One region of the Microbacterium sp. LMI1x-1-1.1 genome, then DNA from elsewhere that is predicted to be linked to it. Evidence: predicted binding sites of a transcription regulator. Region 1 holds the regulator's gene; each other region holds the start of a gene.
The links. The regulator HrcA, encoded in region 1, represses chaperone genes, less so after heat shock. The targets are predictions, from matches to a motif close to TTNGCACTCGNNNNNNNCGAGTGCNAA.

Region 2: a site for HrcA is predicted at 5,176-5,202, ahead of groES (co-chaperone GroES). Genes of this name have one in related genera too.
Region 3: a site for HrcA is predicted at 3,910-3,936, ahead of MRBLMI1x_RS05240 (Hsp20/alpha crystallin family protein). Genes of this name have one in related genera too.

The regions. Positions count from the first base shown of each region.
Region 1 is NZ_JBEGHM010000002.1:1,013,795-1,023,537, forward strand. It holds gene ybeY (rRNA maturation RNase YbeY) at 1-215, opposite strand, end outside; gene MRBLMI1x_RS12715 (PhoH family protein) at 212-1,240, opposite strand; gene MRBLMI1x_RS12720 (histidine triad nucleotide-binding protein) at 1,287-1,634, opposite strand; gene MRBLMI1x_RS12725 (16S rRNA (uracil(1498)-N(3))-methyltransferase) at 1,679-2,416, opposite strand; gene dnaJ (molecular chaperone DnaJ) at 2,419-3,537, opposite strand; gene hrcA (heat-inducible transcriptional repressor HrcA) at 3,569-4,603, opposite strand; gene hemW (radical SAM family heme chaperone HemW) at 4,674-5,891, opposite strand; gene MRBLMI1x_RS12745 (DUF1990 family protein) at 5,891-6,541, opposite strand; gene lepA (translation elongation factor 4) at 6,551-8,401, opposite strand; gene MRBLMI1x_RS12755 (ExeM/NucH family extracellular endonuclease) at 8,637-9,743, shown strand, end outside.
Region 2 is NZ_JBEGHM010000001.1:4,732-14,474, reverse strand. It holds gene alr (alanine racemase) at 1-685, shown strand, start outside; gene tsaE (tRNA (adenosine(37)-N6)-threonylcarbamoyltransferase complex ATPase subunit type 1 TsaE) at 682-1,185, shown strand; gene tsaB (tRNA (adenosine(37)-N6)-threonylcarbamoyltransferase complex dimerization subunit type 1 TsaB) at 1,225-1,893, shown strand; gene rimI (ribosomal protein S18-alanine N-acetyltransferase) at 1,890-2,387, shown strand; gene tsaD (tRNA (adenosine(37)-N6)-threonylcarbamoyltransferase complex transferase subunit TsaD) at 2,389-3,447, shown strand; gene MRBLMI1x_RS00050 (hypothetical protein) at 3,444-3,938, shown strand; gene MRBLMI1x_RS00045 (class I SAM-dependent methyltransferase) at 3,940-5,139, opposite strand; gene groES (co-chaperone GroES) at 5,291-5,587, shown strand; gene rarD (EamA family transporter RarD) at 5,725-6,663, shown strand; gene MRBLMI1x_RS00030 (ABC transporter substrate-binding protein) at 6,820-8,178, shown strand; gene MRBLMI1x_RS00025 (ABC transporter ATP-binding protein) at 8,349-9,116, opposite strand; gene MRBLMI1x_RS00020 (ABC transporter ATP-binding protein) at 9,113-9,743, opposite strand, start outside.
Region 3 is NZ_JBEGHM010000001.1:1,074,812-1,084,554, forward strand. It holds gene MRBLMI1x_RS05225 (organic hydroperoxide resistance protein) at 1-318, shown strand, start outside; gene MRBLMI1x_RS05230 (hypothetical protein) at 331-1,761, opposite strand; gene MRBLMI1x_RS05235 (prolyl oligopeptidase family serine peptidase) at 1,807-3,858, opposite strand; gene MRBLMI1x_RS05240 (Hsp20/alpha crystallin family protein) at 3,998-4,447, shown strand; gene MRBLMI1x_RS05245 (MarR family winged helix-turn-helix transcriptional regulator) at 4,519-4,947, opposite strand; gene MRBLMI1x_RS05250 (acid phosphatase) at 5,140-6,966, shown strand; gene MRBLMI1x_RS05255 (acyl-CoA dehydrogenase family protein) at 7,167-8,420, opposite strand; gene sfnG (dimethylsulfone monooxygenase SfnG) at 8,656-9,743, shown strand, end outside.

The sequences.
Region 1 (9,743 bases):
CGCAGCTCGTCCATCGGGAAGCTCAGGACATCGGTGGGGCCGGGCTCGTCCATCCACTGGACGTGCAGCGCCTCCATCGCCCCCTCGTCGACGAGGAGGATCGCCAGGTCGGCGTCGGGGCTGACGTGCAGCTCGGCGAAGTTGTTCTCGGTGAGGCGCAGCAGCACGGTCTCATCGACCTCGACGCCGGACTCGTTGGTGATCTCGATGGTCATGAACGTCCTCGCTTGGGCTGTCGGTCTCGGGGGCCGGCAGGGCGGAGCCCCGTCCGGCGCTCGGCGCGGTTCGCGAGTTCGCTCGCCTCGTCGCGCTCGCGTCGCGCCACGAGCTTCTCCTCGTCGTACGCGGTGTAGGCGTCGACGATCCGACCGACGAGCGTGTGGCGCACGACGTCGTCGCTCGTCAGACGCGAGAAGTGGATGTCATCGATGTCCTTGAGGACGCGGGTGACGAGTCGCAGCCCCGAGGCACCCTGCGGCAGGTCGACCTGGGTGATGTCGCCGGTGACGACCATGCGCGTGCCGAACCCGAGGCGCGTGAGGAACATCTTCATCTGCTCGGGCGTCGTGTTCTGGGCCTCGTCGAGGACGACGAACGAGTCGTTGAGCGTGCGCCCACGCATGTACGCGAGAGGCGCGACCTCGATCGTGCCCGACGCCATGAGCTTCGGGACGAGCTCGGGGTCCATCATCTCGTTCAGGGCGTCGTACAACGGGCGGAGGTAGGGGTCGATCTTGTCGGTCAGCGTGCCGGGGAGGAACCCGAGCCGCTCCCCCGCCTCGACGGCAGGACGGGTCAGGATGATGCGGCTGACCTCCTTGCGCTGCAGCGCCTGGACGGCCTTCGCCATCGCGAGGTAGGTCTTTCCGGTGCCGGCGGGGCCGATGCCGAAGACGATCGTGTTCTCCTCGATCGCGTCGACGTACTCCTTCTGGCCGCGCGTCTTGGGTCGGATGACCTTGCCGCGAGACGAGAGGATCGCTTCGCCGAGCACCTCGGACGGACGCATCCCGCTGTTCTCGCGGAGGATGCGGTTCGACTGCGTCACGTCGCTCGGGTCGAGGCCCTGGCCCGATCTCGCCATGCCGATCAGCTCGTCCACGAGCTCGTGGGCGCGCGCGACGGCGCCCTCGCCACCGGTCAGGGTGATCTCGTTGCCGCGGACGTGTACCTGCACGTCCGGGTGTTCGCGTTCCACGGTGCGCAGCAGACGGTCCTGCGGACCGAGCAGCTGCACCATGGCGACACCGTCCGCGTAGATGTGCGCGACGGTGGGTTCGGCGCTGTCAGCCACCGAGGCTCCCTTCCGTGAGTCCGCCGCCCAGCACGTGTGCATGGACGTGGAACACGGTCTGTCCGGCGTCGGGGCCGGTGTTGAACACGAGTCTGAAGTCGCCGCCGGCGTGTTCGGCGGCGACACTGTTCGCGAGGCCGACCAGCTCGGCCAGGAGGGCGGGGTCGCCCGCCGCGAGCTCGACCACGTCGCGGTAGTCCTCGGTCTTGGGGATCACGAGGAGATGGACGGGCGCCTGCGGGGCGATGTCGCGGATCGCGAACGCGTTGTCGGTCTCGGCGACGATCTCGGAGGGGATCTCACCCCGGAGGATGCGGGTGAACACCGATGGCTCGCTCATCCTCCCAGTCTACTCAGCGCCTTCCCGCGTCGGTCGGGTCCGGCTCACCAGCGGCCGAGGGCCGCATTGACCACGGCGAGGGCCGCCGGCCCCGCCGTCGAGGTGCGCAGCACAGTGTCGCCGAGCCGCACGAGCGTCGCACCCGCCGACTGCAGCAGGTCGAGTTCCTCGGGCGAGATGCCCCCTTCGGGTCCCACGACGAGGATCACGTCGCTCGCGTCGGCCGCGTCGATCTCGATGCGCGACAGCGCGACGGATGCCGTCGGCTCGAGCACCAGCATCCGTGCGTTCTGGGCGAGTGCCGCCAGTTGCCGCGTGGAGACCGGCTGGTGGAGTTCTGCCAGCCACGGCCGATGCGCCTGCTTCGCCGCCTCACGGGCGATCGTCTCCCAGCGTGCGACGCCCTTGGCGACCTTCGGACCCTCCCACCGCGAGACAGAGCGGGCCGCCTGCCACGGCATGATCGCGTCGACCCCGAGCTCCGTCGCCGCCTGGACGGCGAGCTCGTCGCGATCGCCCTTCGCGAGGGCCTGGACGAGGACGGTGCGCGGCGACGCCGCGGGAACCTCGGCGCGGGTGGAGACCTCGACCGAGACCTCTTTGGGCGCGGCGGCCGAGACCGTGCCGGTCAGCCACACGCCGCGGCCGTCACCCACCGTGACGTCCTCTCCCGCCCGGATGCGACGGACGGCCGCGGCGTGGTGCGCCTCGGCCCCCGTCAGCCGGACGACATCGCCCGGGCCGGCGGCCCCGGCATCCTCGATCAGGAAGTGGAGGGCCACGATCAGCGCTTGAACTTGCCGCGGAGCTTGGAGAACAGACCCGGGTGGAACTCCGCCAGATGAGGCGGGGCCGGACGCATCCGCTTCGCGAGCTCCTGCACGAGCGCCCGCGACTTCGGGTCGAGGTGCGAAGGCGTGACGACCTGCACGCCGACCCGGAGGTCGCCGCGCTGGTCGCCTCGGAGAGGCGTGATCCCCCGACCGCGGATGGTGAGCTCGTCGCCCGCCTGGACCCCGGAGCGGATGTCGAGGTCGACGGATCCGTCGAGGGACTCGATGGTCACACTCGTTCCCAGGATGGCATCGACCATCGAGACCTCGAGGGTCGCGAGTAGGTCGTCGCCGTCGCGGCTGAAGACGTCGTGCGGGGCGACGGTGACCTCGAGGTACAGGTCGCCGTTCGGGCCGCCGGCGGGACCGACCTCGCCGGACCCGGGGAGCTGGAGTCGAAGACCGGTCTCGACGCCGGCCGGGATGTCGATCGACACGGTGCGACGTGCACGCACACGGCCCTGGCCCTGACAGGTGGAGCAGGGGTACGGGATGGTCGTGCCGTAGCCCTGGCACGTGGTGCAGGGCTGCGAGGTGACGACGTTGCCGAGGAGGCTCCGGACCGTCCGCTGGATCTGGCCCGATCCGTGGCAGATGTCGCAGGTGACCGGCTGGGTGCCCGGCTGGCAGCACGAGCCCTGGCAGGTCTCGCAGAGGACCGCGGTGTCGACCTCGATGTCGCGGTGGACGCCGAAGACGACGTCGCCGAGGTCGAGGTCGACGCGTACGAGCGCATCCTGGCCCCGCTCGCGGCGTGACCGCGGACGGCCGGCGCGGGTTCCGCCGCCACCGCCGAAGAAGCTCTCGAAGATGTCGCTGAAACCGCCGAAGCCGGCACCTGCACCGGCTCCGCCGAAGCCGCCTCCGTCGCCGCCCATGTCGTAACGCTGGCGCTGGTCGGGGTCGCTCAACACGTCGTAGGCGTGCGTCACGAGCTTGAACTGCTCGGAGGCATCCTCCCCCGGGTTCACGTCCGGGTGCAGCTGGCGCGCCAGACGCCGGTAAGCCTTCTTGATCTCCTCAGGGCTCGCGTCGCGCGCGACACCCAGGACCTCGTAGTGGTCAGCCACAATCACCTCTCCGGCCCGCGGGCCGATTCGTTCAGCGCGACGTCTCGTCTTCTTCGAGCAACCGCGTCAGATAGTGCGCGACGGCGCGGACCGCCGCGAGATTCGTGGGGTAGTCCATGCGTGTGGGACCCAGCACGCCGACGCGGGCGTGGGACCCGCCGGCGTCGTAGTCGCCCGCGACGATGGATGCCTCGGACAGCCCGAACGGTTCGTTCTCGCGCCCGATGCTGGTCGCCAGCCCGCGGTCGTCGGCGACCATCTCCCCCATGAGCCGCAGCAGCGTCACCTGCTCCTCGATCGCCTCGAGGAGCGGGTAGATGCTGCCGCGGAAGTCGGATTCCCGGCGGGCGAGGGTCGCGGACCCCGCCATGACCATGCGGTCCTGGCGGAACTCGTCGAGCTCCTCGCCGATCGCGCGCAGTACGACGCGGCGGTTCTCCTCGCGCGGGACCGGGGTCTCGTCCTCGAGGATGCGCGCGATCGCCGCCGCGCCGTCTCGGACGCTCTTGCCCGTGAGCAGCGACGCCATCGCGAGCTTGAGCTGCGCGGCCTCGTCGGCTGACGGCTCGGACGACAGGAGCACGACGCGCTGCGACACTCGGCCGGTGTCGGTCACGACGATGATGACGATCCGCGGCCCGCCGAGGTGCACGACCTCGACGTGCGAGACGTTCGCCCGCGCGAAGGACGGATACTGCACGATCGCGACCTGACCGGTCAGACGCGTCAGGGAGCGGACCGTCCGGACGAGCAGGTCGTCGAGGTCACCGGTGTCCTCGAGGAAGGCGCCGATCGCGGAGCGCTGCGCAGAGGTGAGGGGGCGGACGTCGGCGAGGTGGTCGACGAAGACGCGGTACCCCTTGTCGGTGGGTACACGGCCCGACGACGTGTGGGGCGCGGTGATCAGCTCTTCGTCTTCGAGGAGCGCCATGTCGTTGCGGATGGTTGCCGCGGAGACGCCGAACTGGTGACGGTCGACGATCGCTTTACTGCCGACCGGCTCGCGCGTGTCGACGTAGTCCTGGACGATCGCACGCAACACCTGAAGACCGCGTTCCGAGACCATCACCCCTCCTCCGCTGGCACTCTCGTTCTGGGAGTGCCAATTCTACCGCGCGAGAAGCGATCTGCTCGGATCACTCGGTGAGTGCGCGGACGACGGCGTCGGCCAGCAGCCGTCCGCGACGCGTCAGCACGATGCGTCCCCGCACGGCCGAGGCGCCGTCGACGAGTCCGTCGGCGATGAGGGATGCCACGTTCCGCCGCCCCGCGACGGTCGCCTCGTCGACCGCGACGCCGTCCACGATGCGCGAGCGCAGCAGGATGACCTCGAGGCGGCGGGCCTCGGCATCCGGTCGCTCCCGTCCGGCCGCCGGCGACTCCCCCAGCGCCAGGCGCTGCGCGTACGCGGCGGGGTGCTTGACGTTCCACCAGCGCAGCCCGCCGACGTGGCTGTGGGCACCGGGGCCGTAGCCCCACCAGTCCTGACCCCGCCAGTACGACAGGTTGTGGCGGGAGCGCTGGGCGGGAGTCGTCGACCAGTTCGAGACCTCGTACCAGCCGTAGCCGGCTGCCGCGAGCAGCTCGTCGGCGAGCTCGTACATGTCGGCCTGCAGATCGTCGTCGGGGGCGGGTACCTCGCCGCGGCGGATCTGACGCTCGAGCTTCGTTCCGTCCTCCACGATGAGCGCGTACGCCGAGATGTGATCAGGTGCGAGCGCGATCGCCGTCTCGAGCGAGGTGCGCCAGTCCTCGAGCGACTCCCCCGGTGCGCCGTAGATGAGATCGAGGCTGACCGCGAGCCCGGCCTTCCGCGCCGCCGCGACGGCCGTCGCGATGTTCGCGGGGTCGTGCGTGCGGTCGAGTGCCGCGAGGACGTGCGGCACGGACGACTGCATCCCGATCGAGAACCGTGTGACGCCGGCAGCGGCAAGGGTCTGCGCGACCTCATCGGTCAGCGTGTCGGGGTTCGCCTCGACCGTGACCTCGGCGCCGTCCGCGAGACCGAAGGTTCCCCGGATGCCGTCGAGCATGCGCGCGAGGTCGCCCGGCGGAAGGAGAGTGGGGGTGCCACCGCCGAAGAACACGGTGCGGGCCGGACGCAGGGGTCCCTGTGCGGCGAGGACCTCACGGGACAGCGCGATCTCGTGGAGCACCTCGTCGGCGTAGGCGTCCTGGCGTGCACCGCGCAGCTCGGTCGCGGTGTACGTGTTGAAGTCGCAGTATCCGCAGCGGACCCGGCAGAACGGCACGTGCAGGTAGACGCCGAAGTCGACGGCGGGATCCACCGGCACGTCGTGCGGCAGCGCGCCGTCGGCGGGTGCGGGATCGCCGAGGGGAAGAGCAGAGCCCATCAGGAACCGGTGGCGTACATGGGCGACATCGCCTGCAGGTACCCCTGGAACAGCGCACGACGACGACGCTTCACGAGGGGATGCCACAGGCGGTAGAGCACGCCGGTCGGCTTGTCGAAGGCGCGGACCGTGAACCACACCTCGTCGTCGTCCCGCCACTCGAGCAGGAACGACTCCTCGCCGCTGACGACCGAGCCGCCGACGGTGCCGAGCGAGAACCCGACCCGCCGCGGCTCGTCGATCAGCGAGATGACGCGGAGCTCGGCATCCGCCCTCATCCCACCGACCCGGCCATGGACGTGCGCGGTCGTGCCGGCGCCGACGAACGGCGTGCCGTCCGCATCGAAGCGCTGCTCATCGTCCAGCCTGCTCGGCTGGACGGCGTTGCCGTCGGCGTCGAACCCGACACCCGAGTACATGGGTCCGGATGCCGGGCGCACATCTTCGACGCGCAATCCCGCACCTCGCTGGGCACCCCACCCGAGGAGCTGCTCGGTCGAGGTGACGAAGCGGCTCTCGCCGCTGCCGAGACGCCACGACGCCTCCGCCGGGGTCGTACCCTTCGGCGGATAGCCCATGAGGTCGGGGGCCTGCGTGGCCCCGACGGCGGCGTAGTCGACGGTTCCTGCCTGGAAACTCCCGCGGCGCATCGTGTCAGCCTACTTCTTGTCCTTGCCCTCGACATCGCCCGAGAGGGCGGCGATGAACGCCTCCTGGGGGACCTCGACGCGGCCGACCATCTTCATGCGCTTCTTGCCCTCTTTCTGCTTCTCGAGCAGCTTGCGCTTACGACTGATGTCACCGCCGTAGCACTTGGCGAGGACGTCCTTGCGGATCGCGCTGATGTTCTCGCGGGCGATGATCCGGGCACCGATGGCGGCCTGGATCGGCACCTCGAACTGCTGGCGCGGGATGAGCTTGCGCAGACGCTCGGTCATCAGCGTGCCGTAGGCGTAGGCCTTCTCGCGGTGCACGATCGAGCTGAACGCGTCGACCTTCTCACCCTGCAGGAGGATGTCGACCTTCACGAGGTCGGCGGTCTGCGAGCCCGCCGGCTCGTAGTCGAGGCTCGCATATCCCTGCGTCTTCGACTTCAGGTGGTCGAAGAAGTCGAACACGATCTCGCCGAGCGGCATGTTGTAGCGGAGCTCGACGCGGTCCTCGCTGAGGTAGTCCATGCCGAGGAGCGTGCCGCGACGCGACTGGCAGAGCTCCATGACCGTGCCGACGTAGTCCTTCGGCAACAGGATGCCGACCTTGACCACCGGCTCGGACACCTCGGCGACGCGGCCGTCCGGGTACTCGGACGGGTTCGTCACCGTGACCGTCTCGTTGGTGTCGGTCGTGACCGTGTAGGTCACCGAGGGCGCCGTGGTGATGAGATCGAGGTCGAACTCCCGCGAGAGGCGCTCGGTGATGATCTCGAGGTGCAGCAGTCCGAGGAACCCGCAGCGGAAGCCGAAGCCGAGGGCCACGGAGGTCTCGGGCTCGTACTGCAGCGAGGCGTCAGAGAGCTTCAGCTTGTCGAGTGCCTCGCGGAGCACGGCGTAATCGCTGCCGTCGATCGGGTAGATCCCCGAGAACACCATCGGCTTCGGGTCGGTGTAGCCGGCAAGCGCGTCGGTCGCGGGCTTGCGGTGGTTCGTGATCGTGTCGCCGACCTTGGACTGGCGGACATCCTTCACGCCCGTGATCAGGTAACCGACCTCGCCGACGCCCAATCCCTTGGTGGGGACCGGCTCCGGGCTCGACACACCGATCTCGAGGAGGTCGTGAGCGGCGCGCGTCGACATCATCTGGATCCGCTCCCGCGGCTCGAGCTTGCCGTCGATCATCCGGACGTAGGTGACGACGCCGCGGTAGGCGTCGTAGACCGAGTCGAAGATCATGGCCCGGGCCGGCGCGTCGGCGTCGCCTTTCGGTGCCGGGATGCGCTCGACGATGCGGTCGAGCAGCTCCTCGACACCGATGCCCGTTTTTCCGCTGACCTTGAGCACGTCCGCGGGGTCGCCGCCGATGAGGTTCGCGAGCTCAGCCGCGTACTTCTCCGGGTCGGCAGCGGGCAGGTCGATCTTGTTGAGGACCGGGATGATCTCGAGGTCGTTCTCGAGCGCCAGGTACAGGTTCGCGAGCGTCTGCGCTTCGATGCCCTGCGCCGCGTCGACGAGGAGGATCGCTCCCTCGCACGCGGCGAGCGACCGGCTGACCTCGTACGTGAAGTCGACGTGACCGGGGGTGTCGATCATGTTGAGCGCGAACGTGCCCGCATCGGTGGCCCACGGCATCCGGACCGCCTGGCTCTTGATCGTGATGCCGCGCTCGCGCTCGATGTCCATGCGATCGAGGTATTGGGCGCGCATGTCGCGGTCCGAGACCACGCCGGTGATCTGCAGCATGCGGTCGGCCAGCGTGGACTTGCCGTGGTCGATGTGGGCGATGATGCAGAAGTTGCGAAGCTGCGCGGGCGGCGTGGCCGCGGGCTGCAGGGGCGTGAGTGCGCGGGGTGACATGACCAGGCGAGTCTACCGGCGACCGGCTGCGCAGCGTCCCGGCCGACCGGGCACAATAACCGCTCGTCTCATCGACACGCCAGCGCACCGACGCATGAGAAAGAGTTAACCGATCTGACCCTTGCGAGGGGCGCACCACCGCCCGAATGCTCAGTGTGGCGGTCGGTTCCTGCGCGATAAGCCCCGCGCCCGCGCCGCCTCGGGAGAACCCACCGTGTCGCACCCACCTGCCCCCGTGCCCGCCGCGCATCCGGTTCTCCGCCGGACCTGCGCCCTGCTGACGGCCGCGACCGTGACGGTCGGAGGGCTCGCCCTCGCTCCGTCGGTCGCCACCGCCGCCGTGTCGGCCGATTCGCCCATCGTGATCTCCGAGGTCTACGGCGGCGGCGGCAACAGCGGCGCCGCGTTCAACCGCGACTTCATCGAACTCGCCAACACCGGTGACGAGACCGTCGATCTGAGCGGCTACAGCGTCCAGTACGCCTCCGCCACCGGCGGCTCGTGGCAGGTGACGAAGCTCGGCGACGTCGACCTGCCCGCCGGCGCGAACCTGCTGATCGGCGAGGCGCCGGGCAGCAACACCTCCCTCCCCGGCTTCGACGCCGATGTCGAGGGCACCATCGCGATGAGCGGCAGCGGAGCCAAGGTCGCCCTCGTCGCGAACGACACCGCGCTGACGGGCAGCACCGGCATCGCCACCCTCGACCAGGTCGTCGACCTCGTCGGGTGGGGAACGACGGCCACGGCTTTCGCCGGTTCGGCGCCCGCCCCCGGGACCGCCAACGCCACGAGCGTCTCGCGCGACGACGAGAACTCGAACACCGCCGACAACGCCGCGGACTTCACGGCCGGCGCCCCCACCCCCACCGGTCTCGGCGCCGATGTCGACCCCGAGCCCGAGCCCGAGCCGCAGGCGGCGACGATCGCAGAGATCCAGGGCACGACGGATGCCTCGCCCCTGGCCGGCCGCACCGTCACCACGACCGGGGTCGTCACGGCCCACTACCCCACCGGCGGATACAACGGCTACGTCATCCAGACGGCCGGCACCGGCGGCGCGCTGGACCTCGCCGCGCACACGGCCTCCGACGCCGTCTTCGTCTACGCGCCCGGAGCGACCGGCGAGGTCGCCCTCGGCGACACCGTGACGGTCACCGGCGTCGTTTCGGAGTTCAACGGCCTCACCGAACTCACCGTCAAGGCGGGAGCCGCGAAGGTCGTCGCCGATGCCGAGGCGCCGACGCCCGCCACCGTCGAATGGCCGAAGACGGTCGCACAGCGCGAGTCGCTCGAGTCGATGCTGGTCGCGCCCCAGGGCGACTTCACCGTCAGCGACACCTAC
Region 2 (9,743 bases), on a different contig from region 1:
CTTCGCCGAAGCGGCGGAATACGAGCGTCAGGGCGTCATCCAGGTGCTCGGCATCTTCAGCCACCTCTCCAACACGTCGTCCGACGACGACCGCACGGCGCTCTCGCGCTTCACGGTCGCCCAGGCCGCCGCCGAGTCCGCCGGTCTCCGGCCGCGGCTGCGCCACATCGCCGCCTCGCGCGCTGCCATCGGCCTGCCCGAAGCGCGGCTGGGCTGCGTCCGTCTGGGCGTCGCGATCTACGGGCTGTCACCGTTCGAGGACCGCTCGTCGGCCGACCTCGGTCTCCGCCCCGCCATGACCCTCCGCGCGTCCGTCGCCGCCGTCCGTCGGGTGCCCGCGGGCCAGGGCGTCTCGTACGGCTACCTGCACCGCACCGAGCGCGAGTCGACGCTCGCGCTCATCTCGATCGGTTACGCGGACGGCGTGCCGCGCGCGGCATCCGGCGCGGGTCCCGTCTCGATCGGCGGACGCACGTTCCCCGTCGCCGGCCGGATCGCGATGGACCAGTTCGTCGTCGACGCGGGCGACGAGCCCGTGCAGGTGGGCGACGAGGCCGTGCTCTTCGGTGACCCGGCCACGGGCGTGCCGTCCGCGACCGACTGGGCCGACGCGGCGAGCACCATCAACTACGAGATCGTCACGCGCATCGGCCCGCGCGTTCCGCGACGGGAGGTACGGTCGTGACCGGCATCGAGCAGTTCGAGGGGCGTCGCGAGATCGCCTCGCCGGACGACATGGAGGCCCTCGGCCGCGAGCTCGGCGCCGTCCTGACCGCCGGCGACCTGATCGTGCTGACCGGTCCGCTCGGGGCGGGCAAGACGACCCTGACCCGAGGGATCGGTGCGGGTCTCGGCATCCGCGGTCCCGTGCAGAGCCCCACGTTCGTCATCGCACGTACGCACCCGTCCGAGGTCGGCGGCCCGCCGCTCGTGCACGTCGACGCCTACCGGCTCGGTTCGCCCGCCGAGCTCGACGACCTCGGCCTCGACCCCGACAACGCCGTCACGATCGTCGAGTGGGGGCGCGACATGGTCGACGGGCTCGTCGACACATGGTGGGAGCTCGAGATCGAACGCGGGTGGAGCGGCACCGGCATCGACAACGCCTGCGGCACCACCGGCCATTACGCCGCCGAGCTCGAGGACGCCGCTCCGCGCATCGTGACGGTCACGCGCCGCCCCTGACGCCGCTCGGCCGCCGCCCGCCCGGATACCCTTGATCCTGTGATCCTCGGCATCGACACCTCCCTCGGCACGGCCGTCGCCGTGATCGACGCCGACGGTGCGGTGCGAGCGGATGCCGCCAGCGCCGACGCCCTCGGCCACGCCGAGATCATCGGCACGCTGCTCGAGACGGCGATGACGGATGCCGCGCACGGCCCCATCGGTGCGACGGGTGCTCCCGAGGCCGTCGCCCTGACCCACGTCGCCGCGGGCATGGGCCCGGGCCCGTTCACGGGGCTTCGGGTCGGGATCGCGGCGGCGCGCGCGTTCGCCCTGGGACGCGGCATCCCGGTCGTCCCGGTGCGGAGCCACGATGCCGCCGCCCTCGCCGTGCTGCTCGCCGACCCGTTCGCCGACGTCCCCCGCTTCGCGGTCGTCACCGACGCCCGCCGCAAGGAGTTCGCGTTCACGGTCTACGACGGCATCGACGACGACGGGCTCCCGATGCGCATGACCGAGGCAACGCTCGTGAAGCGCGACGACGTCGACGCCGCGCTCGCCGAACACAGCGCCGAGCGTCGCGACACGACGGTCATCCCGGGCGCCATGGTCGCCCTCGTGGCGGCGCGCGCCGTCGCCGCCGGCCGCGTCGAGGACCTCGGCGAGCCGCTGTACCTGCGCGCCCCCGACGTCACCATGCCCGGCCCGCGGAAGAAGGTCGGCCAGTGACCCTCCGCACGGCCACCGGCGACGACCTCGACGACATCATGCGTCTCGAGCGCACCTCGTTCCCCACCGACGCCTGGAGCGATGCGCTCATGGCCGGCGAGCTCGCCTCGCCCCATGGTCGCTACGTCGTCGACATCGAGGCCGGTCGACTCGTCGGCTACGGCGGAGTGCGGGCCGTGCAGGGCGCAGCGGATGCCGACATCCAGACCATCGCGATCGCCGCCGACGCGCGGGGTCACGGCCGTGGGCGCGCGCTGCTGCGCGAGCTGCTGACGACCGCCCGCAGCCGCGGCGCGCGGGAGATGTTCCTCGAGGTGCGGGCGGACAACCCCGGCGCCACGGCGCTGTACCTGTCGGAGGGCTTCTTCGAGGTCGGCCGCCGCCCCCGGTACTACCAGCCCGACGATGTCGACGCGGTCGTCATGCAGCTGAACCTCGTCGCCTGGGAGGCACGGACCACGGCTGCCCCGACGGCCGAGAAGGGCTGGTGCTGACATGACGCGCGAACCCCTCGTCCTGGGTATCGAGACGAGCTGCGACGAGACCGGCATCGGCATCGTCCGCGGCCGCACCCTGCTGTCCAACACGATCGCGAGCTCGATGGACGAGCATGCCCGCTACGGCGGCGTCGTCCCCGAGGTCGCCGCCCGCGCCCACCTCGAGGCCCTGCAGCCCGCCATCGAGGCGGCGCTCGCCGAGGCGCAGGTGACCCTCGCCGACATCGACGCGGTCGCCGTCACGAGCGGTCCCGGTCTCGCCGGTGCGCTCATGGTCGGCGTCGGCGCGGCGAAGGCCCTCGCCGTCAGCCTCGGCAGGCCGCTCTATGCCGTGAACCACCTCGTCGGCCACATCGCCGCCGACATCCTGACCGGCGACGAGGTCGAGTATCCGACCGTCGCCCTGCTCGTCAGCGGCGGACACACGTCGCTCCTGCTCGTCCGCGACCTCGTCTCGGACGTCGAGCTCCTCGGCGAGACGATGGACGACGCCGCCGGCGAAGCCTTCGACAAGATCGCCCGCATCCTCGGTCTGCCCTACCCCGGCGGACCCGAGATCGATCGCGCAGCGTCCACCGGGGACCCGAACGCCATCCGGTTCCCGCGCGGCATGTCCCGGGCCTCCGACATGGCCGAGCACCGGTACGACTTCTCGTTCTCGGGGCTCAAGACCGCCGTCGCGCGCTGGGTCGAACAGCACGAGGCGACGGGGCAACCGGTGTCGGTGCCCGACGTCGCGGCATCCTTCCGCGAAGCGGTCGTCGACGTCCTCGTCACGAAGGCCCTCGACGCCTGCGCCCGCCACGGCGTGCCGCGCCTCCTGCTCGGCGGTGGCGTCATCGCGAACAGGCGTCTGCGCGACGTCGCGCTCGAGCGCGCCGAGGCCGCCGGGGTCGCCGTCCGCATCCCGCCTCTCTCGCTCTGCACCGACAACGGAGCGATGATCGCCGCTCTCGCCTCGGAGCTGATCATGAGCGGCCGCCCGGCCTCGACCCTCGCCTTCGGCGCCGACTCCACACTGCCGGTCACGACGATCCAGGTGGCGACGTCCTCATGACCGACGAGCGGATGCCGCCCCCCGCCTCCCCGTCACGAGGCCCCGCCTCTTCAGCTCAGGGTCCGGTCGTCGAGCCGCCGTCCGTCGACGTCGCGTCCGCGCCGACCGATTCCGCGCTCCCGGGGGCGCACCGCGGCGGGTTCCGGCGCGAGCTGACCCAGCCGCTCCCCGTCGCGCCGCCCCTCGCCGTGCACCCGGACCCCGACGAGGAAGCCTCGCCCGACGTGCGGTGGATCCCGCCGGCGCCGGTGCTGCCGCGGAGCGCGGGCTGGTCGCTGCTGTTCGGCGCGCTCGGTCTCGTCCTCGCGTGCTTCGTCGGCTGGGGCTTCCCGGTCGGGATGATCGGCGTCGTCCTCGCGGTCCTCGCCCTCCGCCGGCCGTGGGAGAAGCGCGAGACCGCGTACTGGGGTCTCGGGCTCAGCATCGCGTCCCTGCTGTACAGCGCCGGGTGGCTGTGGTGGGCCGGAACGCAGGGCGCCCTGGTCGGCTGAGTCAGACCCGGTCGGCCAGTATCGCGACCCGCTTCGCGTCCCGCCCCTCGCCCATCCGCGTGAGGATGAGGGTGGCGGATGCCGCGCCCCGCAGCGTGAGCTTGCGCCGGAACTGCGCCGGGTCGACGTCGACGCCGCGCTTCTTGATCTCGAGCGTGCCGATGTCGGCTTTCCGAAGCGCCGCATCGATGGCGCCGGTCTTGAGGGGGAGGGCCTCGCGCACCCGGAACGACTGGACGAACGGGTTCGTGAGCGGGGTGTCGGAGGTGAGGTACGCGATGCCGCCGCCGAGCATGCCGGCGTCGAGGCTCCGTGCGACCTCGCCGATGAGGCGCGCGCGGATGACGGCGCCCTCGGGCTCGTGGACGAACGCACCGAGGTCGCGGACGGGCTCGTCGTCGGTGTCGCCGGGCGCGGTGAGCTCTGCGGCGCTGCCGCCGCGCAGCACGAGCGCCGACCGGCGGACGTCCTCGCGGCGCAGCGATCCCGACCAGAGCACGAGCTCGACCGTCGAGCCGTCGACGCTGATCCACTGCGCTTCGGCGTCGTCGGGGATGAGGTCGCGATCGAGTCCGGGGCCGAGCTTGATGCCCACCGGCATCCGTCCTGCGAGGTCGAAGGCCCAGTCCAGCGACGGCGACCAGTCCTCGGGCGCCGTGCGCGAGGTCTCGGAATGGCCGGCGGTGCGCCGGGCCGGGTCGAGCCAGACCGCATCCCACCCGTCGAGGTCGGTCTCCTCGGCACGGCCGTGCCGCACGGTGACCGATTCGCCGAAGGGGGCGAGGTTGTACGCCGCGAGCGCGGCCGTCGTCTCGTCCGCGTCGACCGCGAGCACGTCCAAGTCGATGCCCGCGAGCCCCAGAGCGTCGCCCCCGATGCCGCAGCCGAGGTCCGCGACGCGGTGCGCACCGGCATCCCGGAACCGCCCCGCGTGACGCGCAGCAACCTCGAGCCGCGTGGCCTGCTCGAGACCCGCCCGGGTGAACAGCATGCGGTCCGCGAACGGGCCGAACTTCGCCGCAGCGCGCACCCGCAGGTGGGCCTGGCCGACGACGGCCGAGACGAGATCGGGGGAGTGGCCGGCCGCGCGCAGGCGCGAGACGGCGGCGGCGACCTCGGTGGTGGATGCCAGGGGTCCGACCTCGTCCACCATGCGCAATCCCTGGGCGGTCAGGAGGGCGGTGAGCTCGGCCTGTTCCATCCGGCCAGCCTAGGCCGTGCGGCATCCGGACCTCGGTTGGCACTCGCGTTGCATGAGTGCCAACCGCGCCCTAGACTTTCGTTAGCACTCTCGACAAGCGAGTGCTGATGAGTCTTGAAGCAGGACCCCACCAGCAAGAAAGAGGTAGACCGTGTCGGTTTCCATCAAGCCGCTCGAAGACCGCATCGTCATCAAGCAGGTCGAGGCCGAGCAGACCACCGCAAGTGGCCTGGTCATCCCCGACACCGCCAAGGAGAAGCCCCAGGAGGGCGAGGTCGTGGCCGTGGGCCCCGGCCGCATCGACGACAACGGCAACCGCGTTCCGCTCGACGTCGCCGTCGGCGACCGCGTCCTGTACAGCAAGTACGGCGGCACCGAGGTCAAGTTCGGCGCCGACGAGTTCCTCGTGCTCTCGGCTCGCGACGTCCTCGCGGTCGTCGTCCGCTGACACGCAGCACCTTCGACAGGGCCCGGATGCTTCGGCATCCGGGCCCTGTGCTTTTGCCTTGCCGATGGCAGGATCCGCGCGAACGTCGGCAGTCGCCATGACGCGCAAGCTGTCATGACCGTCGTAGGCTCGTACTCATGACACCCGAGGAGACCGCCCGCGAGAAGTCCCTCGGGGGGATCTTCGTGTTCTCGGCGTACGTGCTCTGGGGTTTCCTCCCGCTGTACTTCGTCAGCCTTGCGCCAACGACGCCGTGGGAGGTCGTCGGCTGGCGCATCGTGTTGAGCCTCGTCTTCTGCGTCGCGCTGATCGCGGTCACCCGCGGCTGGGGGCGGATGCGCGTCATCCTCCGCGATCGTCGGCTCCTGCTCTGGACCCTCGTCGCCGGTCTCCTGATCTACGTCAACTGGCAGGTCTTCCTCATCGGCACCCTGACGGGTCACGTCGTCGAGACGAGCCTCGGCTACTTCATCAACCCGATCGCCACCGTGCTCCTCGGCGTGATCGTGCTGAAGGAGCGTTTGCGCCCCGCCCAGTGGACCGCCGTCGGCATCGCCGCCGCGGCTGTCGTCGTCATCATCGTGGCGGTCGGCAACGTGCCGTGGATCGCCCTGACCCTCGCCGCGAGCTTCGCGACCTACGGGCTGGTGAAGAAGCGCATCGGACCGTCGGTGGATGCCGTCAGCGGCCTCACGCTCGAGTCTTTCTGGCTCGTGCCGATCGCCGTCATCCAGCTCGTCGCGGTCGGAGTGACGTCGGGGCTCACGATGGGGCGCGAGGGCACCGGCCACACGATCCTGCTCCTCCTGGCCGGAGCCATCACGGCGATCCCGCTCCTCTTCTTCTCCGCCGGAGCCCGACGCACGTCGCTGACCGTGGTCGGCATCCTGCAGTTCATCGCGCCGATCATGCAGTTCCTCACGGGCGTGCTCATCCTGCACGAACCCATGCCGTTCGAGCGATGGATCGGATTCGGGCTCGTCTGGGTGGCGATCGCGGTGTTCGCCGTCGACTCGCTCCTGGCCTCGCGTCGCCAGCGTACGCGCGCCGTGACAGCCGTTCCCGACCCCGTCTGAACCGCATCGGATGCCGCTTTCCCGACCGTTATGGGAGCGTGCCCACCTCGTTACACATCGTTAACGAACGGCAACACTCGCGAGACGACCTCCCCGCTAGGTTGATCACACCGGGCCGGACCCGATCCGACTCGTGTCACCACAGCAAGGAGCACAATGAGCGTTCTCACCCGATCGCGCACGGCAAAGGTCATGGGCGCATTCGCCCTGATCGGCGCGAGCGCACTGGTCCTGGCCGGTTGTTCCGGCTCACCCGCACCCGCCGGCTCGAGCGCCGCGGCCCCTGCTGCAGAAGCAGACTTCCCGGTGGACTGCGACAAGGCAGCGCCCGCGTCCTACACGCCGGAGTACGCGTCCACCTCCGAGGGTCCGGCGAAGGACCTCACGTACACGATCGGCACGGCCCTGCCCGTCACCGGTAACCTCGCCTTCCTCGGCCCGCCCGAGATCGCCGGCACCGAGTTCGCCGCCGACGAGGTCAACAAGGCCGACAAGGGCGTCACCATCAACCTGGAGCAGGGTGACTCGGGTGACACCGACAACAAGGCGTACGAGACCGAGATCCCGCGTCTGCTGAACGCCGGCGCCACCGCGATCATCGGCGCCGCCTCGTCCGGCACGTCGCTGCAGTTCATCGACCAGGTCATCGCCGCCGACGCGATCCAGTTCTCGCCCGCCAACACCTCGGCCGCCTTCACGGGTTACAAGGACAAGGGCCTCTACTGGCGTACCGCCCCCTCCGACGTGCTCCAGGGGCAGGTTCTCGGCAACCTCATCGCCGGTGACGGCGCTGAGACGGTCGGCATGATCATCCTCAACGACTCGTACGGCACTGGTCTCGCGTGCTTTGCGAAGGCCGCGTTCGAAGAGGCCGGCGGCTCCGTCGTCTCGGCCGCCCTGTACAACACGGGCGACACGAACTTCTCGTCGCAGGTCGAGACCGTTCTGGCGGCCGACCCCGACGCGATCGCGCTGATCACGTTCGAAGAGGTCAAGACGATCATCCCCGAGCTGGTGGCGGCCGACTTCCCGAAGGACAAGATGTACTTCGTGGACGGCAACCTCGCCAACTTCGGTGACGAGTTCGACGCTGGCACCCTGACCGGTGCCAAGGGCACGTACCCGGCCGTCGACCCGACGAGCACGGCGACCTTCCGGGAAGACCTGAACTCCTACTGGACCGGTACCGGCAAGCCCGAGCTGAAGGACTTCACGTACGGCCCCGAGTCGTACGACGCGGTCATCCTGCTCGCTCTGGCGGCCCTCGAAGCCGGATCGGCCGAAGGCCCCGACGTCGCCGCGCACCTGCAGCAGGTCTCCGGTGGCACCGGTGAGGGCACGAAGTGCACCACCTACGCCGAGTGCGCCGACATCATCAACGCCGGTGAGGTAGCCGACTACGACGGTGTCTCCGGCCCGATCACCTTCGACGAGGTGGGCGACCCGCAGGGCGCCACGATCGGCATCTTCCAGTACGGCGAGGACAACAACTACTCGTTCCTCAACCTCGGCTGATCTGATCCGCCGCTGACGTACTCGAGCGGCCCCGGTCTTCGGACCGGGGCCGCTCTCTCGTGCGCGCGGCGGTCGTAAGAAATCGGCGCCGGTGCATCCGAGTCGTCCGGGCGAACGATGATGCCCCCGGCCTGCAGGCCGGGGGCATCATGCGTCGCTGTGCGGAGCGGTCAGGTTCCGAGCGTGCCCAGGTACAGGCCGATGACCTTGGGGTCGTTCAAGAGCTCGCGCCCGCTGCCCGTGTAGGCGTCTCGCCCCTGGTCGAGGACGTAGCCGCGGTCGCAGATCTGCAGGCAACGACGTGCGTTCTGCTCGACCATGATCGTGGTGACGCCGGCCTTGTTGATCTCCGAGACCCGCAGGAACGCCTCGTCCTGACGCGACGGCGACAGTCCGGCCGACGGCTCGTCGAGCAGCAGGACGTAGGGGTCCATCATGAGGGCTCGACCCATGGCGACCATCTGTCGCTCGCCGCCCGAGAGCGACCCCGCACGCTGCTGCAGACGCTTGGAGAGGTCGGGGAAGATCGACGTCACGAAGTCGATCCGTTCCGCCACGACCTTCGGGCGCTGGTAGGCGCCCATCTGCAGGTTCTCGGCGATCGACAGGCTGGGGAAGACGTTGTTGGTCTGCGGCACGAACCCGACGCCCTTGGAGACGAGCTTGTTCGCGCGCAGGCCGGTGATGTCCTCGCCGTTGAGCGTGACCGCTCCGGAGCGGATCTTCACCTGTCCGAAGATCGCCTTCAGCATGGTCGACTTACCGGCGCCGTTGGGTCCGATGATGCCGATGAGTTCGCCCTTCGCGGCGGTCAGGTTCGCGCCGTTCAGGATGTTGACGCCCGGAAGGTATCCGGCGTGGACGTCCCGGAGTTCGACGACGTTCTCGGTCGCCGCGGTCGAGGTGCCGCCGACGGGGGATGCTGCGGTGTCGCTCACTTGTCGTCCTCCGTCCGGTCCGCAGCGCGTGCGGGCGTGCCTGGCGCCGAGGAATCCTCCGCGGCGTGGGTAGTGGCATCCGCCTCGACCGCCTCCTGCAGCTCGTGCTGGGCCTCGAGGAGCTCTTCCGCCTCGGGGGTGAGCTCACCGGCGTAACGGCCCGTCACGACGCCCAGGTCGACATCCTGATGCGCACCGAGGTACGCGTCGATGACGGCCTGCTCCTTCATGACGGTGTCGGGCGGACCTTCGGCGACGACCTTGCCCTCGGCCATGACGATGACCCAGTCGGCGATGTGGCGGACCATGTGCATGTCGTGCTCGACGAAGAGCACGGTCATGCCGAGGTCCTTCAGGTCGAGGATGTGGTCGAGCAGTGACTGCGTCAGTGCGGGGTTCACACCGGCCATCGGCTCGTCCAGCATGACGAGGGTCGGGTCGCTCATCAGCGCGCGGGCCATCTCGAGGAGCTTCCGCTGCCCGCCCGACAGGGACGCGGCGAAGTCCTTCTCCTTGGCGTCGAGCTTGAACCGCGCGAGCAGGCCACGGGCCTTCTCCTCGATCTCGTTCTCCTGCTTGCGCCACAGGAAGGGGAGGATGCCGCGCCAGATGCTCTCGCCGCCCTGG
Region 3 (9,743 bases), on a different contig from region 1:
GAGATGGGTGGCGCCGGTGGCGCTCCGAACCCCGAGGTCTTCTTCGCCGCGGGCTACGCCGCGTGCTTCCACAGCGCCCTCCAGTCCGTCGCTCGCGCCCAGAAGGTGACCCTCGAGGACACCAGCGTCGGCTCGCGCGTCAGCATCGGATCCAACGGCGAGGGCGGCTTCGGTCTCGCCGTGCAGCTCGAGGTCGTCATCCCGAACCTCCCGCACGACCAGGCGCAGGCGCTCGCCGACGCCGCACACCAAGTGTGCCCCTACTCGAACGCCACGCGCGGCAACATCGAGGTCACCGTCACGGTCGTCGAGGACTGACCTCCGCCGGACTCAGACGACAGGGCTCACGCGCAGCCAGCGGAAACCGCAGGCGGGCAGCGTGAGCCCTTCGTCGATTGCGAGCTCGACGCCCTCCACCAGATCGAGTGCCGTGCGCGCGAAGCCCGACAGCGTCACCGCCGGAACGTGCGCGGGCTCTGAAGCGACGTTCGCGAGCACCAGCACGATCGACCCGTCACCGGGCCGCTGATACGCGACGACCGACGGGGCCGGTACGTCGAAACCGATCAGGCGCGTGCCGTCGAACTCCGACGTCGTGTGGCGGACGGCGATGAGCTTCGTGAGGTCGCGGTGGATGCGGCCGGCCGAGGTGGCGGCATCCGTCTTCTGCGCGTAGCGGTCACGCGGCTTCTGACCGCGGTGCGTCCAGCGCGGGTCGTCGCGGCGCTCGGGATCGTCGCGGAACGTCGGGTCGTTCAGCTGACCGACCTCGTCGCCCAGCCACAGCACGGGAAGACCCGGCACGCTCAGCGCGAACGCGTGCGCGAGGGCCACGCGGGCTTCGCCGAGCGGGTCGCCCGCCTCGACCCCGGCGAGCGACGCGGTCGTTCCGGCCACGCCGTCCGCGGTCGCCAGGCCGCGCCCGAACGAGGAGCCGCCCGTGTAGCGAGCGGTGAGCTCGGCGGCATCCGCTCGCCACACCACCGCGTCCGCATCCCGCACCGCGGCGACGTCGAGACTGCCGTCGCGTGCCTCGAGCGCGCGCTGCACGGGTGTCGCGTCGCCCGTGGCGAGCGCGTGCCAGAGGGGAGCGGAACCGGGGGATGCCGGGAGCACATCGACTCCCGGTGCACCGATCGCCAGCACGGGGGCGAGGACGCCCACCGTGTCGCGAGCCGGAAGGAGGAAGACCTCGACCCCGCGCCCGGCGAGGAAGAGGAGATCGTCCACGAGTCCAGCGAGATCGTCGCGCGCGGGGACGTCGACCGCGAGCGAGATGCCGGACAGGCGAAGGTGGGCGGCCAGGTCGGAGAGGCGGTCGATCGATCCGAGACCGGGGTCGCCGCGACGGAGGTCGATCGTGCCGTCCTCCCGGCGGGCGAACGGTGACTGGACGTGCAGCACGCTCACGCCGAGGTCGCGGAGCGCGGGGATCTCGTCTCGGAGCCCGGCGAGGTTGCCGGCGTACCTGTCGGCGTAGCAGGCGGCGCCGAGGGCGAACCGCGAACTCATGCGCACGGGGTTCGCGGCGCGCTGCTCGCCGTGCACCTTGAGGTCGAGGGAGCGACCGTTCGCGGCGACGACCGCCGCCGTCACGAGGTCGACGAGATCGGCAGACGATCCGCGTCGGGCCAGCGCCGCGCGCAGCCCGGGGACGTGCTGGCGGATCCGCTCGGCCGCGGCGTCGTCGATGCGGACGCGCTCCGCGACAGCGGACAGCGTCGCCGCGAGGTCATCCTCGACGGCCCCGATGTTGCTCATGCGGTGGACCTCCCGCCCCCAGCGTAGAGGGCGGGCCCCCGCCGCTCAGTCGGCGCGCGCCACCGTGCGGTCGAGGAACGCGTGGATCGTCGCGTGCAGTGCGGCGGTCGAGGCCGCGTCGATCGCTCCGGAGTGACCGCCCTCGATAGGCTCGAGGTAGTGCACCTCGGCATCCGTCTCGTCTGCCAACCGTGCCGCCATCTTGCGCGCCTGCACGGGGCCGACCCGGTCGTCGCTCGCGGCCGCATAGATGAGGGATGCCGGGTACCGCCGCCCGGGCTCGATGAGGTGATACGGCGAGAAGGTCTTCACGAACTCCCACTCGGCCGGGTCGTCGGGGTCGCCGTACTCCGCGATCCAACTGGCACCGGCCGACAGTCGCGTGTACCGCCTCATGTCGAGGAGGGGCACGCCGCAGACGATCGCCCCGAAGTCGTCGGGGTACTGGGTCAGCATGTTGCCGACGAGCAGGCCGCCGTTGCTGCGGCCGTGGCAGGCGATGCGGTCGGGGGTCGAGACGCCGCGTGCGACGAGGTCGCGCGAGACGGCGGCGAAGTCCTCGTATGCGCGGTGGCGGTTCTCGCGCAGGGCGGCCAGGTGCCACTCGGGTCCGAACTCCCCGCCGCCGCGGATGTTCGCGACGACGTACACGCGTCCCTCCTCGAGCCAGGCGGGGCCGACGATCGTCGGATACTCCGGGGTGAGCGCGTGCTCGAACCCGCCGTAGCCGTTCATGAGGACGGGGAGAGTGCCGGAGCGCTCCCGCGGACCGACCTCGAAGTAGGGCACGCGCGTGCCGTCGGCCGACGTCGCCCAGTGCTGCTCCGCGACGAGTCCGGACGCGTCGAAGGTGGGGCGGCTGCGGTCGACGACGCGGGGCTCGGCGCCGGGGGCGATCACCAGGAGCGTCGGGGGAGTGAGGAAGCCGCGAGCGACCACCCACAGCTCGTCGTCCTCGTCGTCGTCGGCGGTGGCGACGCTCGCGCTGAAGAGGTCGGCGTCGCCGAGGCCCAGGTCGATGTCGACTCCGGTCAGCGTCTCGGGATCGAGCGACACGAGCCGGCTCTGCACGCGGTCGAGGATCGTCAGGACCAGGCGCGTGCGGGTCCATGTCCACGTTTCGAGCACCGCCGTGTCGCTCGGGGCGAAGGCGACGCGCAGGTTCGACCCGTCGCCCTCCGTGACGGTCTCGAGTGGACCGATGAGGAGGGTGCCCGACGGATGCGTCGTCTCGCCGATGCGCCACGGGGTCGTGGTCCGCACGGTGACGAGGTCGCCGTGAACATCGACGTTCGCGTCCTGCGGCACGGCGATCAGACGCGGCTCGCCGCCGTCCCAGACCAACGATTCGGAGTGGAAGAAGTCGTGCGCGATGACCACGATCGGCGTCGCCGTACCGCCGGTGCGGTCGACGTGCGCGAACACCCCGACGTCCGAGGCGACACCCGTCACGATGGGCGGCGCGTCCGCGAGCGACTCGCCCCGTCGCCAGGCGCGGGCGCTGATCGGATACCCCGAGTCGGTCACGCCGCCGCCGTGCAGTGCGGTGGCGACGAGCAGGGTGTCGCGGTCGACCCACGCGATCATCGTCTTCTCGGCGTCGAGGGCGAACGGGGTGTCGTCGACGAAACGACGTGCGTCGAGGTCGAACTCGCGCACGACGGTGGCGTCGCCGCCGTCGGGGCTCAGCCGCACGAGCGCCCGCCCGCTGCCGGCAGGTCCGTGAGCCGCGCCCGCGAACGCCCACGCCACGCCTTCCTCGCGGCCGAGCGCGTCGACGTCGAGCAGCACCTCCCAGGTCGGTTCGCCCGCTGCGAAGGCGGCGCGGGATGTCCGTCGCCACAGGCCGCGGGGGTTTGCGGCATCCCGCCACAGGTCGTACATGAGATCGCCGTGGCGGCTCGGGATGACGAGTCGATCGGGGTCCTGAAGGATGCCGGTCAGGCGGCGCTCGAGCGCGGTGCGTGTGTTGCCCGAGAAGGCCGCCTCGGTCTCGGTGGTCCGTTCGGCTGCCCAGGCGCGGGCCTCGGGCCCGTCGATCTCCTCCAACCAGAGGAACGGGTCGGCGGGCTCGGGGGCGGTCTCGTGGGCGCTCATGTCGCCAGCCTAAGGCCGTCTCCGACGTGGGCGTTCGCCGTGCGAGAACCGTTGGCACTCGGTGGGTCAGAGTGCTAATCTGAACGTACTTGAGCCGCAGGGGCTCAACTTTGAGACCACATCACCGAAGGAGAGAATCATGGCAACCTACGACCCGTTCCGTGACATCGACCGCCTGGCGTCGACCCTCTTCGACACGCGCCGCGGCCCGCGACGGATGCCGATGGACCTGTTCCGCGACGGCGACCACTACGTCCTGAACGCCGACCTGCCGGGCATCGACCCGGGCTCGGTCGACATCGACGTGGACGGCCAGCTGCTCACCATCCGTGCCGAGCGCACCGTGGGGGCGGCCGACGGGGTGAAGTGGATCACGCGCGAGCGTGAGACCGCGAGCTTCCTGCGCCAGCTGAACCTCGGCCAGGGCATCGACACCGACGCCATCACGGCGACCTACAGCAACGGTGTGCTCACCGTCACCATCCCGGTGAGCGAGAAGGCCAAGCCGCGCAAGGTCGAGGTGGTCGCCGACGGTTCGGCCCCGACCATCTCCGCCCGCGAGAGCGAGCCGCAGCCGATCGACCAGTGATCACCACGGCATCTGTGCACTGACGCGAATCGCCCCGCATCCCGTCTCGGATGCGGGGCGATTCGCATGTGTCACACGCCGCGAAGGCGCGCGGTCAGCTTCTCGAGCTGTGCGAGTTCGTCGTCGGTGAGGACCGACATGCGTTCGGCGATCGTCCGACCGTGGACCGTCGCCAGCCGACGGAACATCGTCGCGCCCTTGTCGGTCGCGCGGAGGATCGCGCCGCGGCCGTCCTGCGGGTCGGGCTGCTTGGAGACGAGCCCGCGTGCCACCATCCGGTCGACCAGCCGCGAGACGCTGGGCTGGCTGATGAGCATGTTGGCGGTCACGTCGCGCAGGCGTGCGGTGTGCTCATCGCAGCGCGTCACCGTCAGCAGGACGTCGTACTCGGCACCGGACAGCTGATCGTCGTCGAAGTCCCGGGAGATCTCGGCCATGACCTCGTGCTGCGCGCGGAAGAGGCTCTCCCACGCGGCGATGGCGAGGCGTCGATCGGTCATGGCGTCAACTGTATCGCCGCGGGCAGACGCGCCGAGCGCCGATGGTCGCCTCGGCTTCACCACGCCGTCACGTGCCGTTCTCACGCTCAGGAGAGCATTCTCATGAACTGTGTTGTCGCTATGTCCTGACAAACCCGCGTGTCATCGATAGTCTGCGACGACTCCCGCAACCGATGGAAGTGAGGCGCGCCCGTGAGCGTGAAGAAACAGACAAGACGAGCAGGCAGCCGGACTCGCGGCGCGATCGGGGGCCTCGGCATCCTCGTCGCGTGCACTCTGGCAGCCGTCCCCGCCTTCGCGGCGGACGGATTCACCGAGGCGCAGAAGACGGCGACCTACTCGTCGGACGCGACCGCCTCGACGGGTGATTCGAGCGCTCCCAGCGCCGACAACTGGTCGGTCCGGATGATGGATGTCTTCCAGAACCTCCGCACCGACCGCGGCCCAGGCGGCAATGCGGCCGTCATGGACTACAACGACGAGCTGACGAGCGAGATCAACCGGACGGCCTCGAAGGCGCAGGTCCAGCGGGCCATCGTCGACCAGTACCAGGACATGTCCGTCAGCATGGGCGACGCGTTCGGGAAGAAGCTCGGGGCGATCTACGCCGAGGCCATCGCCGACGGCGAACTGCCCAAGGTGACCTGGCTGCTCAACAAGGAGGGCGGCAAGCTCGGCTCGACCTCGTCGACGAACCCGCCCAAGAACTACTTCGACTACGACCGGCCGTACATCCGTCTCGACAAGACGAAGGACCTCGTCTACCGCGACAAGGAAGGCGGCGACGCGTGGGGTTCCACGAGCGGCTCCTTCCCGTCGGGCCACACGTCGCAGGCGTACTGGCAGGGCACGGCGCTCGCCGAGATGCTGCCCCAGCTCGCGCCGCAGATCCTCGCCCGCACGGCCGAGGCCGGCAACAACCGCGTCGTGATGGCTGCGCACTACCCACTCGACGTCATCAGCGGCCGCATGATGGGCCAGAAGATCATCGCGCTCCGCCTCGCCGACCCGGCCATGCGCGCGCTCGTCGACGAAGCCGCCGACGAACTGCGCGGCGTTCTGGAGCGCGGCTGCGGCGACACCCTCGAGAACTGCATCAAGAAGGACGTCCCGTACCTGCCGACCGACAAGGCGCTCGCGTACTACGAGGAGCACCTCGGGTACGGCTTCCCCGACATCGGCCCCAAGGGTGAGAAGGTCGTGGTGCCCGCGGGAGCCGAGGAGCTGCTCGTCTCGTCCCACCCCGACCTGACGCCGGCGCAGCGTCGACAGGTGCTCGCGCTGACCGCCGAGGACTCCGGTAACCCCCTCGACGTGGGTGAGCAGGAGAGCTGGCAGCGGATGAACCTCGCGGCGGCTATGGCCGCGAAGGTCACCGTGAAGGCGGACGGCTCGGTCGTGATCGGCGACGGAAGCGTCGAGCCCACCCCGCAGCCCCAGCCGAGCCCGGGCCCGCAGCCCGAGCCCACCCCGACCCCGGAGCCGACGCCGGCTCCCACGGCTGAGCCCACTCCCGCGCCCGCACCGACCGGTTCGCCCGAGCCGACCCCCGCTCCCCAGCCGACGCTCCCGTCGACCGGCGGTGCCCCTGGTGCTCCGGTCGCGAACGGTGACGACCTGCCGGCTGCGGCAGAGGGCGGCATCCAAGCGTCCGTCCGCGGCGACCGCGTCGTCGTCTCGGGGCTGACGGCCGGCGAGCGGTACTCCGGGTTCCTGTACTCGACGCCGACGGCGCTCGGACAGGTGACGGCGGATGCCGCCGGTGCCGCGAGCTTCGCGCTGCCGAACGACGTCGAGCCCGGCGCCCATCGGGTCGCCGTCGTCGACGAGTCCGGCGATCTCGTCGGATGGGCCGCGGTGACCGTCTCGAGCGGTGCGGTCGCGGCGGCTGACGGCGACGAGCTGGCGTCGACCGGTGGTCAGGCCGGGCCGCTGTGGGTCGCGGGTAGTGCCGGTGCGGCGCTTCTCGCGCTCGGGACGGTGCTCGTGATGCGCCGCCGCCGGAGCGAGACCGCCTGACGGGTGACGCAGTAAGGGCCGGCTGGAGAGGCATCCAGCCGGCCCTTGTCCCTTTGCACCAAGAGTGTCCTGCAATCACATGTCGGTAGCTGCCACAGCAAAACATCTACCGTGCAATGACTGTATAACGGCGAGATAACGGTGGCAAGGAATTCCTGTTATCAATTTGTGATGAGCAAGCTCGGTGTCCGGTGTGGCCCTCACCGCGCCGCGGCGGCGGGCGTCCGCTGCTGCCCGATCGCCCACACATAGGGGGCGGGCGTGCCGTTGATCGCCCAGTCGCCGACGATGCGTTGCTTGAAGATGACGGGATTGTGCGACGACACGGCGCGGGCGTTGCGCCAGAAGCGGTCGAGGCGCTTCGTCTCGGAGACGGCCGACGCGCCGAGCGCGTTGAGCACGGTACTCGTCGCCTCGAGGGAGAGGGACGTGAGGACGATCTGTCCCTGGGCGGACTCGATCTCGGCGCGCTGATTGGCGCGTTCCTCGGCCTCGGGATCGCTCACGAAGCGCGCCACGTAGGCGTCCTGCGCGGATTCAGCTGCCCGCACCGCGATTGCCCGGGCCGCGAACCCCTGCGCGGTCGCGACCCCGACGGTCTGCTGCACGAGCGGATCCTCGGACCAGGTTCCGGCGGAGCCGTGGCTGAAGACACGCGTGCGGGCGCGGGCGTGCGCCGCGACCTCCCGCGCCGCGCCCGCGACGAGGCCGGCCTGCGTGGCGAGGTGGACGAGCTGGTAGAAGGCCGTCTGGTAGCGGAAGCGATCGGCGAAGACGGTGATGTCGTCGGGATCGACGCGGGCGTCCTCGAGGATCGTCGTGCCGCTGCCGGTCGTGCGCTGCCCGAAGCCGTCCCAGTCGTCGTGGACGGTCACGCCGGGTTGATCGGCGCGCACGATCGCGATCACGGGGACGCCGTCGTGCTCTGCGTACACGTCGAGCCAGTCGGCGAAGATGCTCCCGGTGCTGTAAAACTTGGTGCCGTTGACGACGAGGTCGTCGCCGCGACGGGTGACCTTCGTGTTGACGTCGCCGACCTTCACCTCGCCGATCTCGGTCCAGGCGTTCCCGGCGATCTCGCCCGAGACGAAGCGCGTGAACCAGGCCGACTGGTCGACGGTCGCGTGCTGGTTGAGGCGGTCCTCGACGTAGGCGAAGTGGCCCCGCAGCGCCTGCGGGATGTTGGAGTCGGCGGCAGCGAGCTCGGTGAGCAGCTCGATCAGCTGGGGGAGGGATGCCCCGGACCCGCCGTACGCACGCGGGACACGGACGGCGCCGAACCCGGCATCGGTGAGCAGCCGGATCTCCTCGCGCGGCAGCCGACGGTCGTTCTCGCGGTCCACCGCGCCGTCGGCGATCTGCGCGAACAACGGCCGGAACCGCGCCGCGAGCGTCTCGTAGTCGGTGCCGAGCGAGAGCTCGTCGTGGAATGCGGGGTCGTGATGCCGGGTCATGTCGTCGCCTCTCAGCAGTGGGTCGTGGTCGTCGCACCCTTGCTACTCGCCGAATCCGCGCGAGGCGCGTTTGTGTCGTGAATCGCGGCATCCCGTCGTCACGGGCCGACACACACCGTCACGCCCCGACACACGCGTTCACATCGATTGACACTGCCCGGCGCCCGGGCGGAAGGTTCCGGGGAACCCATCCGATCGCGTCGCCCGCCCGCGTCGCCAGCCCACGGAGAACACCATGACCGAGCAGACATCCTCGTTCGACCAGGCCTCGACCCACGAGCCGCTGAAGTTCGCGTACTGGGTGCCCAACGTCAGCGGCGGCCTCGTGGTGTCGAACATCGAGCAGCGGACGTCGTGGGACTACGACTACAACGTGAAGCTCGCTCAGACGGCCGAGCGCGTCGGGTTCGAGTACGCCCTGAGTCAGGTGCGCTACCTGTCGAGCTACGGCGCTGCTCAGCAGCACGAGTCGACGTCGATCAGCCTCGCCCTGCTCCTCGCGACCGAGAAGTTGAAGGTCATCGCCGCCGTCCACCCGGGCCTGTGGGAGCCGGCCGTGCTGGCCAAGTTCATCCTCACGGCCGACCAGTTCTCGAAGGGCCGCGCGGCCGTCAACGTCGTCTCGGGCTGGTTCAAGGACGAGTACACGAAGCTCGGCCTCCCGTGGCTCGAGCACGACGAGCGCTACCGCCGCTCCGCCGAGTTCATCGAGGTGCTGCGAAAGCTCTGGACCGAGGAGAACGTGCAGTTCCACGGCGACTTCTATCGCGTGAACGACTTCACGCTGCGCCCCGGCCCCTACCCGGTGCCCGGCCGCCCGCATCCGGACATCTTCCAGGGCGGCAACTCGACGGCCGCGCGCTTCAATGGCGGCGCTCATGCCGACTGGTACTTCTCGAACGGCAAGGACTTCGACGGGTTCACCGAGCAGTACGACGACGTCACCCGGGTCGCCGCTGAGCACGGGCGCACCGTGCGGTTCGGTCTGAACGGGTTCGCGATCGTCCGCGACACTGAGGCGGAAGCACGTGAGCAACTGCGCGAGATCATCGCGCAGGCCGATCCGGCGTCCGTCGAAGGCTTCCGCAAGTCGGTGCAGCAGGCCGGGGCATCCACCGCGGACCGCAAGGGGATGTGGGCCGACTCCTCGTTCGAGGACCTCGTGCAGTACAACGACGGCTTCCGCACCCAGCTGTTCGGTCCGCCCGAGCAGGTCGCCGAGCGCATCATCGCCTACAAGAAGCGCGGGGTGGACCTGTTCCTGCTCGGCTTCCTGCACTTCCAGGAGGAGCTCGAGGCGTTCGGTGAGAAGGTCATCCCGAT